2 regions of the Ideonella sp. BN130291 genome follow, and region 1 is predicted to be linked to the other one. Evidence: predicted binding sites of a transcription regulator. Region 1 holds the regulator's gene; the other holds the start of a gene.

What was found. Region 1 encodes FliA, which starts transcription of late flagellar genes. Its sites were predicted from a motif close to CTAAAGTTTNNNNNNNNNNNGCCGNTA; they were not measured.
Region 2: fliS (flagellar export chaperone FliS) is a predicted target of FliA. The motif match lies at 2,860-2,886, and genes of this name have one in related genera.

Annotation. Positions count from the first base shown of each region.
Region 1 is NZ_JAZARE010000004.1:476,453-482,108, forward strand. It holds gene flhF (flagellar biosynthesis protein FlhF) at 1-1,591, shown strand, start outside; gene VPH43_RS11340 (flagellar biosynthesis protein) at 1,584-2,423, shown strand; gene VPH43_RS11345 (RNA polymerase sigma factor FliA) at 2,444-3,160, shown strand; gene VPH43_RS11350 (methyl-accepting chemotaxis protein) at 3,204-4,556, shown strand; gene VPH43_RS11355 (S8 family serine peptidase) at 4,893-5,656, shown strand, end outside.
Region 2 is NZ_JAZARE010000004.1:354,327-359,982, reverse strand. It holds gene VPH43_RS10870 (flagellin domain-containing protein) at 262-1,113, shown strand; gene fliD (flagellar filament capping protein FliD) at 1,324-2,772, shown strand; gene fliS (flagellar export chaperone FliS) at 2,934-3,350, shown strand; gene VPH43_RS10855 (flagellar protein FliT) at 3,419-3,721, shown strand; gene VPH43_RS10850 (flagellar brake protein) at 3,741-4,490, shown strand; gene VPH43_RS10845 (peroxiredoxin) at 4,574-5,119, opposite strand; gene VPH43_RS10840 (phospholipase D family protein) at 5,199-5,656, shown strand, end outside.

The DNA.
Region 1 (5,656 bases):
GACCAAACCGTGCCCCGAGGGCGTGGAAGTGCTCGCGATGGCACCCGACAGCATCCAGCAGATCGAGCGTGTGGCCGCCAGCGCCCCCACGGTCCGCGCCGCCAAGCCCGCCGCGGCCAGGACCGCCGCCCCCAGCCTGCCGGCACCGGCCAAGCCCGCCGCGCCGCAGCGCGCGGCCCAGGCACCCGCGCCGCGCGCTGCGGCCGCTGCCGGCAACACCGCAGTGGAACGCGATGTGGAGCAACTGGCCATGAGCACCCTGTCGTTCCAGGACTATGTGCGCGAGCGCATGCTCAAGCGCCGCCAGGCTTCGCTGCGCGAGGAGCCCACGCTGAACAACAACGCGGATGCGGCCGAGTCGCAGTTCGCGCCCGAAAGCATGTTCCCGGCCGATGCGGCCTTTGCGGCGCCCGCACCGGCACCCGCGGCTGCGGCCCCGGTGGCTGCGCCGGCCGAGCCGCCGGTGCGCCTGGCCGCGGTGCGCCCGCTGCGCCGCGAAGCACCCGCGGCCGCCGCAGCCCCTGCCGCCGAGCGCCACACGCCGCCCGTGCTGCGCGACGAGATCCGCGTGCAGCACAACGCACCGGTGCCCTCGCTCGCCCTGCATGCGCAGGACAGCGGCAGCCGGCGCGAGCAGGTGGAAATGATGAACGAGCTGCGTTCGATGAAGGGCCTGATCGAGGAGCGTTTCGGCGCCCTGGCCTTCATGGAGAAGCTGCAGCGCCACCCGGCGCAGGCCCGCCTGACCCAGAAGCTGATGGACACCGGCTTCTCGCCCGCGCTGATCCGCAAGCTGGTGGAAAGCCTGCCGCAGGACGTGGCCGACGAAAGCGCCTGGGCCGCCAACGTGCTGGAGCGCAACCTCACCACCGGCGAACACGAAGCGGCGCTGGAAGACCAGGGCGGCGTGTTCGCGATGATCGGCTCCACCGGCGTGGGCAAGACCACCAGCACCGCCAAGCTGGCCGCCGCCTTCGCCGCCAAACATGGCGCCAACCACCTGGGCCTGATCACGCTGGACGCCTACCGCGTGGCTGCCCACGAACAGCTGCGCACCTATGGCCGCATCCTCGGGGTGCCGGTGCACACCGCGCACGACCGCACCTCGCTGGAAGACCTGCTGGACCTGCTGTCGGCCAAGAAGATGGTGTTGATCGACACCGCCGGCATGGCCCAGCGCGATGCCCGCACCCGCGAGCTGCTGGAGATGCTGTCGCACCGCTCCATCCACAAGCTGCTGGTGGTGAACGCCGCCGCGCAGGGCGAGACGATCGAGGACGTGGTGATCGCCTGGCGCGCCAGCCTGGCCGCCGGCGTCATCGTGTCGAAGATGGACGAGGCCGTGAAGCTCGGCCCCTGCCTGGACGTGCTGATCCGCCACAAGCTCAAGGTGCTGGGCGTGGCCAACGGCCAGCGGGTGCCGGAAGACTGGCACCGCCTGTCATCGCATGCGCTGGTGCACCGCTCGCTGCGGGCCAACGCCGCCACCGCCTACCGCATGGATTCCAGCGACGTGAACCTGGTGTTCGCCGGCCTGCACACCGTGGCCGGCCAGCGCCGCGCCGCCGCCAGCAGCGCGCTGAATGCCTGAACCCCGCATCGAAACGAACCGCACGACACCCATGCGCGACGCTTCCTTCCGCCGCCCGCCGCCGCAAGACCAGGCCGATGGCCTGCGCCGCATGTTCGCTGCCTCGCGGCCGCGCTTCGTGGCGGTGGCCAGCAACCCGCACGTTGCGTTCTCCGGCGTGCTGCTGGAGCGCCTGACCAGCGCCTTCGCCACCCTGGGCCTGAAGAGCATCGTCGTCGATGCGAGCGAAAACGCCCCCGAGCCGAACGAGCTGGCGGTGGTGGACCTGTCCGTGTGCATCGAGCCGTTGTCCAGGGACGTGGCCTACCTCGCCGCACGCGGCCTGCCGCTGCGCCATGTGGATGCCCGCGGCAGCAGCGCCTCCTTCCTGCAGGCGGTGGCTGACGCCCTGCCGCGCGCCGACGTGGTGGTGATGCATGCACCGGCCTCGGACCTGTGCCGCCTGTTCAGCCGGCGTGCGGTGCGGCCGGTGCTGATGGCCGCCGACCACCCCACCAGCGTGACCCACGCCTACGGTGCGATGAAGCTGCTCGCCGTGCGCAACGGCCTCATGAGCTATGACCTGCTGCTGTCGGCCGACCCGCAGTCGCCGCGCCGTGACCGCATCGCCGAGCAGCTGTCCAGCTGCGCCGACCGCTTCCTGGGTGCGGTGCTGCGCGACAGCGCGGTGATCGACCCCGCTTCCGATGTGGACGACGTGCCCACCGCCGAGCTGCTGCGCCTGGCGCATGCCCTGCTGGGCAGCGAGGACGACCCGGCCGAGGCGCCGGAGCTGCGCGCCGCCCATCCGTATTCCCCCGTCTGGCCCGCCGCGGCCATGACCCGCAACTGAACAGTCCGGAGCTGACCTCCATGTACACCGCCAAAGGCCGCCTCGACTCCGACTCGCTGCTCAAGCAGTACAGCCCCCTGGTGCGGCGCCTGGCCCACCAGATGATCGCCAAGCTGCCCGCCAACGTCGAAGTGGACGACCTGATCCAGGTCGGCATGATCGGCCTCAACGACGCGCTCTCGCGCTTCGATGCCGCCCAGGGCGTGCAGTTCGAGACCTTCGCCACCCAGCGCATCCGCGGCGCCATGCTCGACGAGCTGCGCGGCAGCGACTGGATGAGCCGGGGCAACCGGCGCCAGCAGCGCAGCATCGAAGCCGCGGTGCACAAGCTGGAGCAGAAGCTCGGCCGCGCGCCGCAGGAAAGCGAGATCGCCAAGGAAATGGGCCTGAGCCTCACCGAGTACCAGGAGCTGCTGGGCAAGGTGCGCGGCACCCAGCTCGTGTACCTGGAAGACATGTCCGGCGACGACGGCGACGACGACTACCTGGACCGCCACGTCACCGTCAACGAGGACGTGAACCCGCTGGGCGTGCTGCAGGACCGCCGCATGCGCGAGGCGCTGGTGGAGGCGATCAAGCACCTGCCCGAACGCGAGCAGTACGTGATGAGCATGTACTACGAGCACGACATGAACCTGAAGGAGATCGCGGCCGTGCTGGGCGTGACCGAATCGCGGGTTTGCCAGCTGCACAGCCAGTCGATCGCCCGCCTGCGGGTCAAGTTGCGCGAGTGGTAGGCCGATAAGGCACCGAAGCGCTAGTGATCCTGGAGACCTACCCATGCTGAGCCTGTTCCGCCGCCAACAGAGTGGCGACATTGCACCTGCCTCGCCGGACCTGCGCGAGCCATCGGGCGGCCAGGAGGCGCTGCAAGCCGTGCGGGCCATCTCATCGCAGGTATCGCACATCGGCCACGACGCCGCCGAAGTGCGCGGCGCGATGGAAGACACCCAGAAGGTGGTGCAGGCGCAGACCGAGGCCATGAAGGCCCTGGCGGCGCAGCTGGTGGATGTGCAGAACGCGCAGGGCGCGATCGCCGGCGTCACCACCGAGAGCCTGGAGGCCGTGGGCCGCGCGCGCGCCGCGCTGCAGGGCGTGAGCGCCGAGGTGCAGGGCATCGTGGACACCTTGCACCAGGTGTCCGACGCCGCCGGGCAGATCACCCAGATCGCCTTGCAGACCCGCCTGGTGGCCTTCAACGCCTCGGTGGAAGCCAAGCGCGCCGGCGAGGCCGGACGCGGTTTCGGCGTGGTGGCCGATGCGGTGAAGGACCTGGCCGGCAAGGTGGAAACCTCGTCCAAGGCCATCATGCGCACCGTGGGTGAGCTCGACGCGCGCGTGGATGCCTTCAGCCGCGAGCTGCGCCACGACGGCGCCGGCTCGCATGGCGCCATCCACGTGGCCTTTGCCAGCGTGGAAGAAGACGTGCGCCGCATCAGCCAGGCGGCGGAAGAAAGCCGCGCCACCTGCGGGCGCCTGAACGAACGCACGCGCGAGCTGGAGCGCGAGGTGCAGCAGGCGATGAGCGGCCTGACCACCGCCATGGCCTGCAGCGACCGCTTCCTCAAGGTGTCGGAAGAGCTGATCGAGCAGATCGCCGGCTGCGGCGTGGAAACCGCGGACTCGCCCTACATCGCGGCTGCCCAGGAAGCCGCCGGACAGATCAGCCGGCTGCTGGAGGACGCGCTGCGCACCTCCACCATCACGCTGGCCGACCTGTTCGACGAACAGTACAAACCCATCCCCAAGACCAACCCGCCGCAGCACACCACACGCTACTGCGAGCTGGCCGACCGGCTGTTCCCGCAGGTGCAGGAGCGGGTGCTCGGCCTGTCGGACAAGGTGGCCTACTGCATCGCGGTGGACCGCAACGGCTATGTGGCGATGCACAACAAGAAGTACTCGCACCCCCAGCGCGGCGACGTGGTGTGGGACACCGCCAACAGCCGCTACCGCCGCATCTTCAACGACCGCACCGGCCTGGCCTCGGCGCGCAACCAGCGCCCCTTCCTGCTGCAGACCTATCGGCGCGACATGGGCGGTGGCACCTTCGTGATCCTGAAGGAAGCGGCGGCCCCCATCGTGGTGAACAGCCGCCATTGGGGCGGCCTGCGCATCGGCTTCAAGTTCTGACCTCGAAGTCCTGAACACCGGCGACGAACCGCAGTTCGTCGCGCGCAAGATCGTCACGACCCTGCGCCGCCCTTCGAGGTGGACGGCCAGCCCGTGCCCGGCAGCACCAGCATCGGCATGGGCTACTACGGCGAGGTGAGGGACGCCGGGCGCAATGCCTGCCCGCTGGTGGTCTGCTGACCGAAGTAGCGGCCACTCACACACGCGCCGGGCCGAAACCGCGTCGTAACTTTTTGCACACGGAAGCCGGCCAGAGCTGTTACGTGTAGTCACATTTCATCCCCGCGATGTTTCAATCGCACCTCGACCCGCGGATGCCGGTGTCGGGGGGTTCAGATGTTCCGTGCTGCCTGGTTCACCGTGCTGATCGAACGCGTCCTGCGGCCACTGGGCCGAATGGTGCTGCTGGGGCTCGCGCTGGTGCTCGCCGTGCCGGCCCAGGCCGGGCCGGGCAAGGGCACGGATCACGGCCACAAGATGGCGCGCGACCTGCGCGACGAGGTCGCACGCAGCATCCCGCTGCAGCGCTGGTCCCGCAATGTGGGGGGCCATCGCGAGGTCGAGGCGGTGGTGGTGGCCGAGCCGGATGCCGACCTGCGCGAGCTGATGCAGGCGGTGCGCCGCCTGGGCGGCAAGGTGGTGTCGCAACACGGCGTGATCGGCGGGCTGACGGTGCAGATGCGCGCTGGCGCCCTGCGCGCGCTGGCCGAGCGCGACGACGTGGCCAGCATTTCACCCAACCGCACCGTGGCACGGGCCTCCAGCCAGCTGGAGGCGGTGAGCGGCAGCACGTCGGGGCAGGTGCGCAGCTATCCGCTCCCCACCCAGTACAGCGGCCTGGACGGCAGCGGCGTGGGCATTGCGGTGCTGGACTCCGGCATCATGAAGGCGCACCGCAACTTCGCCGACGCCTACGGCATGTCGCGCGTGCGGCGCAGCGTGGACATGCTCAAGGCCCGCGGCGGCCTGTGGGGCGACGGCGTGAGCGCTGGCAGCGTGTCGCTCGCGCCGGGCAGCGCCGAGCAGCGCGCCTACGAGTCGCTCATCGCCAACGACAGCAACCTGCTGCAGGACCCTTATGGCCACGGCACCCATGTGGC
Region 2 (5,656 bases), 120 kb from region 1:
TTTTTCTGGCCCGGTTTCTCGCCGCATTTCAAGCTTTTGAACGCCAAAGGCCTCTTCAACAATTCGGTCCACGGATAGAGCGCAAGCTCGAATCCGTGGTCCGGAGCACTGACGCGCAGCCAGCCCTTTGACGCATCCCGTCACTGGAGGCCGCCGGTGAAACGAACCTGACCTTGACCGCTCGTGGCGCGCCAGCGACCCGAGCTGCCACGGCCAGGCTCGATCCGCCGGGAGTCATTGGCTTCTACTGGAGTGCTTGAAATGCCGCAAACCATCAATACCAACATCACGTCGCTGAACGCACAGCGCAACCTGAACTCGTCGCAGACCTCGCTGGCCACGTCCATGCAGCGCCTGTCGTCGGGCCTGCGCGTGAACAGCGCCAAGGACGACGCCGCGGGCCTGGCGATCGCCGAACGCATGAACGCGCAGATGCGCGGCATGAACGTCGCGATCCGCAACGCCAACGACGGCATCTCGCTGGCCCAGGTGGCCGAAGGCGCGCTGTCGAAGATCGGCGACGCGCTGCAGCGCATGCGCGAGCTGGCCCTGCAGGCGCGCAACGCCAGCAACAGCACCAGCGACAAGGATTCGCTGAACAAGGAATTCGCCCAGCTGCAGCAGGAAATCACCCGCGTGATCGGCGGTACCTCCTTCAACAGCAAGAAGATCATCGGCGTGGATGCCACCGCCATGACCTTCCAGATCGGCGCGAACACCACGACGGAAGACTCCATCGCGGTGACCACCAGCAACCTCAACAGCAACGCCGACATCTCCGCCATCGCGGCCAGCACGGTGGTGATCGACAGCACGGCCAACGCCTCGGCGATCGGCTCGATCATCGACAACATCGACACCGCGCTGGACACGGTGAACAACCAGCGCGCGACCTTTGGTTCGGTGCAGTCGCGCTTCGACGCGATCATCTCCAACCTGCAGGTCGGCGTGGAGAACCAGGCCGCCGCCCGCAGCCGCATCATGGACGCGGACTTCGCGGCCGAAACTGCCAACCTGTCGCGCGCGCAGATCCTGCAGCAGGCGGGCACGGCGATGGTGGCGCAGGCCAACCAGCTGCCCCAACAAGTGCTGCGCCTGCTGCAAGGCGGCTGAATGACAACCCCCGTCGCGGGGTACCGCTCCTTGCCCCCCGAGGGGGCGCGGGCCCGCCTTGAGGCGGCTCGGCGCCGGGCCCGCTTCACCGCCGGCACCGCTGGCTCAAGTCCCCGGGCAAATCGCCGAAATACCGTCGTCCGCCGTGGTGTTCTTCGGAACACCGCGCCGGGCGATTTTTGATTTCAGACTGCAGCGCGGAGGCTCGCGATGTCCATTTCTTCCCTCGGTGTGGGCAGCAACCTCGATGCCGAAAGCATCGTCACGCAGCTCGTCGCCCTGCAGCGCCAGCCGATCGACCAGCTGAAGACCGAAAAGACCACGCTGGACACCAAGCTGTCCAGCTTCGGCAAGGTGCAAAGCTACATGTCGGCGCTGCGCGATGCGGCGCGCCGGCTCACCGACCTGAGCACCTGGAAGGCCGTGAGCGCCACCTCGGTGGACCCCAGCGCGGTGAGCGTCAGCGCGGGCGACGGCGCCACGACGGGCAGCTACAACATCGCGGTGGACCACTTGGCCGCGGCCCAGTCGGTGGGCAGTGCAGCGTTCGCTTCCAGCAGCGCCACCGTGGGCACCGGCGTGATGACCATCTCCATCGGCAGCTGGAACGCCGACCAGTCGGCCTTCACGCCCAAGACCGGCAGCTCGGCGGTGGCGATCACCATCGAGGACGGCGACACCCTGGCGCAGGTGCGCGACAAGATCAACGGCGCCGATGCGGGCGTGGTGGCCTCCATCGTCAACGACGCCAGCGGCGCCCGGCTGTCCATCCGCTCCAAGGACACCGGCATCGAGAACGCCTTCCAGATCGTGGTGAACGACGGCGGCGACGGCGTGGACAACGACGCCAGCGGCCTGTCGCGGCTGGCCTACGACCCCGCGGCCAGCGCCGGCGTGATGTCGCGCTACCAGGAGGCCAAGAACGCGGTGGCCACGATCAACGGGCTGTCGGTGGAATCGGCGAGCAACACGCTCAGCAATGTGCTGGACGGCCTGACGCTCACGCTCAACAAGCCGGTGGCCGCCGCTTCGCCGGTGCAGGTGAACGTAGCCAGCGACAAGGACGCGATGAGCAAGGCGATCACCGACTTCGCCACCGCCTACAACGACGCGATGAAGTACTTGCGCGACCAGACCAAGTACAACCCCGACGACAAGACCGGCGGCCCGCTGCAGGGCGACCGCACCGCGATCGACATGATGTCCCAGCTGCGCGCGCTGGCAGGTGGCAGCACCAGCGCCTCCAGCGTCTTCACCCGGCTCACCGACATCGGGCTGGAGCCCCAGAAGGACGGCACGCTCAAGGTCAGCAGCAGCAAGATCAGCTCCGCGCTGGCCAACCTGCCGGAGCTGAAGAAGGCCTTCAGCACCATCAATGCCGCGGGCACCGCCGGCGCCACCAACGGCCTGGCGCAGCAGTTCCGCATGTACGGCGACGGCCTGCTGGCCGACGATGGCAGCCTGGACACCCGCACCGATGGCCTGAACACCCGCATCAAGCAGAACGGCGACCGCCAGCAGCAGCTGGAGGACCGGGTGAGCTCGTATGAAAAGCGCATCCGCGCGCAGTACCAGGCGCTGGACACCCAGATGGCCAGCCTGAACAGCCTGTCCAGCTACGTGGCGCAGCAGATGGCCATGCTCAGCAAGAGCAAGTGAGCACCTCCTGACCCTGCCAACGGCCGGCCTTTGCCGGCCGTTGTGCTTTCAGGGTGAGAACACCCCCTGTTTCCCCCTAGTGGGTGACTCAAGTTCTCCAGGTGAACGCCGAAAACTTCTTCAATCGCATCGAAGAAAGTTGCTCCGACATGTTTGCCACCATGAGCCGATTCGCTTCTCCCAGGGACCTGGGCAGTGTCTACCGCAAGACCGGCGTCGAGATCGACGTGCATGGTGCCTCGCCGCACCGCCTGGTCGCCATGCTGTTCGACGGCCTGATGGAAGCGCTGGCCCAGGCCCAGGGCGCCATCGCCAGCCGCAACATCGAGGCCAAGGCCAATGCCATCAGCCGCGCCGTGCGCATCCTGGACGAGGGACTGAAGTCCGCGCTGGACCTGAAGGAAGGCGGCCGCCTGGCAGCCGACCTCAACGACCTGTACGCCTACGTGAGCCTGCGCCTGACGCAGGCCAACCTGCGCAACGACCTGCAGGCGCTGGACGAATGCAAGCAGCTGATCCAGCCGCTGCGCCAGGCCTGGGCCGACATTGCACCGCACGCCGAGCAGGGCGCCCGCTGATGAACGATCACGACGACGCCACCGGAGCACTCCCCTTGCAAGATACCGCGCACCGCAGCAGGCCCGACATGAACGCCACCAACCTCCTGAGCTACTACGAAGCCATCGAGCAGGCCAGCGCCGAGATGCTCGATGCCGCTCGTGCAGGCAACTGGGACCAGGTGGTCAAGCTCGAAGGCGCCTGCGTGCTGCTGATCTCCCAGCTCAAGCATGCCGCGCGCGGCAAGGACCTGGGGCCCGAGGAGGCGCAGCTGAAGTCGCGCATCATGCAGCGCATCCTGGTCAACGACGCCGAGATCCGCCACCTGGCCGAGCCCTGGCTGGAAGACCTGGACCACATGATGGCGGGCAAGCCCAAGACACTGCACTGAGCGCAGGGACGAGGCCACGATGTTCCGAAACAGCCAGCCGGCACCGGCCGACGATTCAGGCGCGGACTTCCGCGTGGATGCCCCTGCCGAAGTGGTGCGCCTGCTGAAGTCATTGCTGGACAGCGCAACGCCGGTGCACCTGTCCACCCCGGACGGCACCAGCTACACCACCGCCGTGTTGACGCTGGATCCGGTGCAGCGGCGCGTCAGCTTCAGCGCCAACGAGTCCGCACCGCAGCTGCATGCGCTGGTGGAAGCCGGCGAAGTGACGGTGGTGGCCTACCTGGACAGCGTGAAGCTGCAGTTCGAGGCCGCGGGCCTGGTGGAGGTGCGTGGCGGCGGGCATTGCGCGCTGCAGGCCCAGCTGCCCGACGAGGTGTTCCGTTTCCAGCGCCGCAACAGCTTCCGCGTGCGCACCCTGCCGCGCAGCTCGCCCACCGTGCACCTGCGCCACCCGTCCATCCCCGACATGGCGCTCGCGCTGCGGGTGCTGGACGTCAGCAGCGGCGGCTGCGCGCTGTTCCTGCCCGACGATGTGCCGCCGCTCTCCCCGGGTGTCACGGTGCACGGCGTGCGGGTGGAACTGGACCCCCACACCCGCTTCGAAGCCACGCTGCAGCTGTGCCACGTGACCTCGCTGAACCCGCAGACCGGCGGCGTGCGCCTGGGCTGCGAAATGTCGCGCCTGGACGGCGAAGCGCAGCGCACCCTGCAGCGCTACATCGACCACACGCAGAAGCGCCGCCGGCTGCTGTCGCTCGACGGCTGAGCGCGCGGCCCGGCGCCGAGCCGCCTCTAGGCGGGCCGCGGCCCCCTCGGGGCGGCGGACGCGGTACCCCGCGGCCGGGGGCCCTATTTCTGCGCGACCTTCCAGCTCTTCAACGCGTTCATCGTGTTGGCCACGTGCTTGAACGGGTTGAGGCTGGTGTACTGGTACACCACCGTGCTGTTGGGCGAAATCACGTAGGACACCCGGTTGGCGTACTCGGGCTTCAGCGTCAGCACCGCGTCGTAGGACTTCATGATGCTCTGGTCGGCATCGGCCAGCACCGCGAACTTGCCCCGGCATTCGGTGACCGAGAAGCGGTTGAGCGTGTCGATGTCGTCGTGCGACACCCCCACCACCGTGGCGCCCAGCGCCTTGAACTGCTCGGTGGCTTCGGCAAACTGGTGTGCCTCCACCGTGCAACCGGTGGAGAAGGCGGCGGGGTAGAAGTACAGCACCACCGGGCCGGCCTTCAGCGCCTCCGACAGCTGGAAGCGGAACACCTTGCCGGCGAGCGAGCCCTGCGCCGAGAAATCGGGCGCCTTGTCGCCCACGTCGAGCGCCGCGCGTGCAGGCAGCAGCGTGAGCGCGCCCGCGCCGGCCAGGCCCTGGAGTAGCAGACGTCGGTTCATTGCGTATCCTCTCGCGTCGATCGCCGCCTATTGTTACGCCGGCAGGCGTGAGCCGGATTCAACTTTCCCCAATGGCCCCATGACGCACGCAGTCGTCCGCTTCGCCACCCGCTTGCTCCTGGCCGCCCTGCTGGGCTGCCTGGGCGCCTGCGCGAGCCTGCCGCCGCAGGCGCAGCGCACGCCCAGCCACGCCCTGCCCGCCTCCGGCGCCACCGTGCTGGGCCGCATCGCGGCGGACAGCTCGCCCGCGCCCGAGCTCACCGGCTTTCGCCTGCTGCCCATCGGCGCGTTTGCGCTGAACACCCGCATCGCGCTGGCGCAGCGGGCCCAGGCCACGCTCGACGTGCAGTACTACCACATCGCCAACGATCAAACCGGGCGCTACTTCCTGCGCAGCCTGCGCGACGCCGCGTTGCGCGGCGTGCGGGTGCGGCTGCTGGTGGACGACCTGTACACCGCGGGCAGCGACCCGCTGCTGCTGGGCCTGGCCGCCCACCCGAATGTGGAGGTGCGGCTGTTCAACCCGTTCCCGGCCGG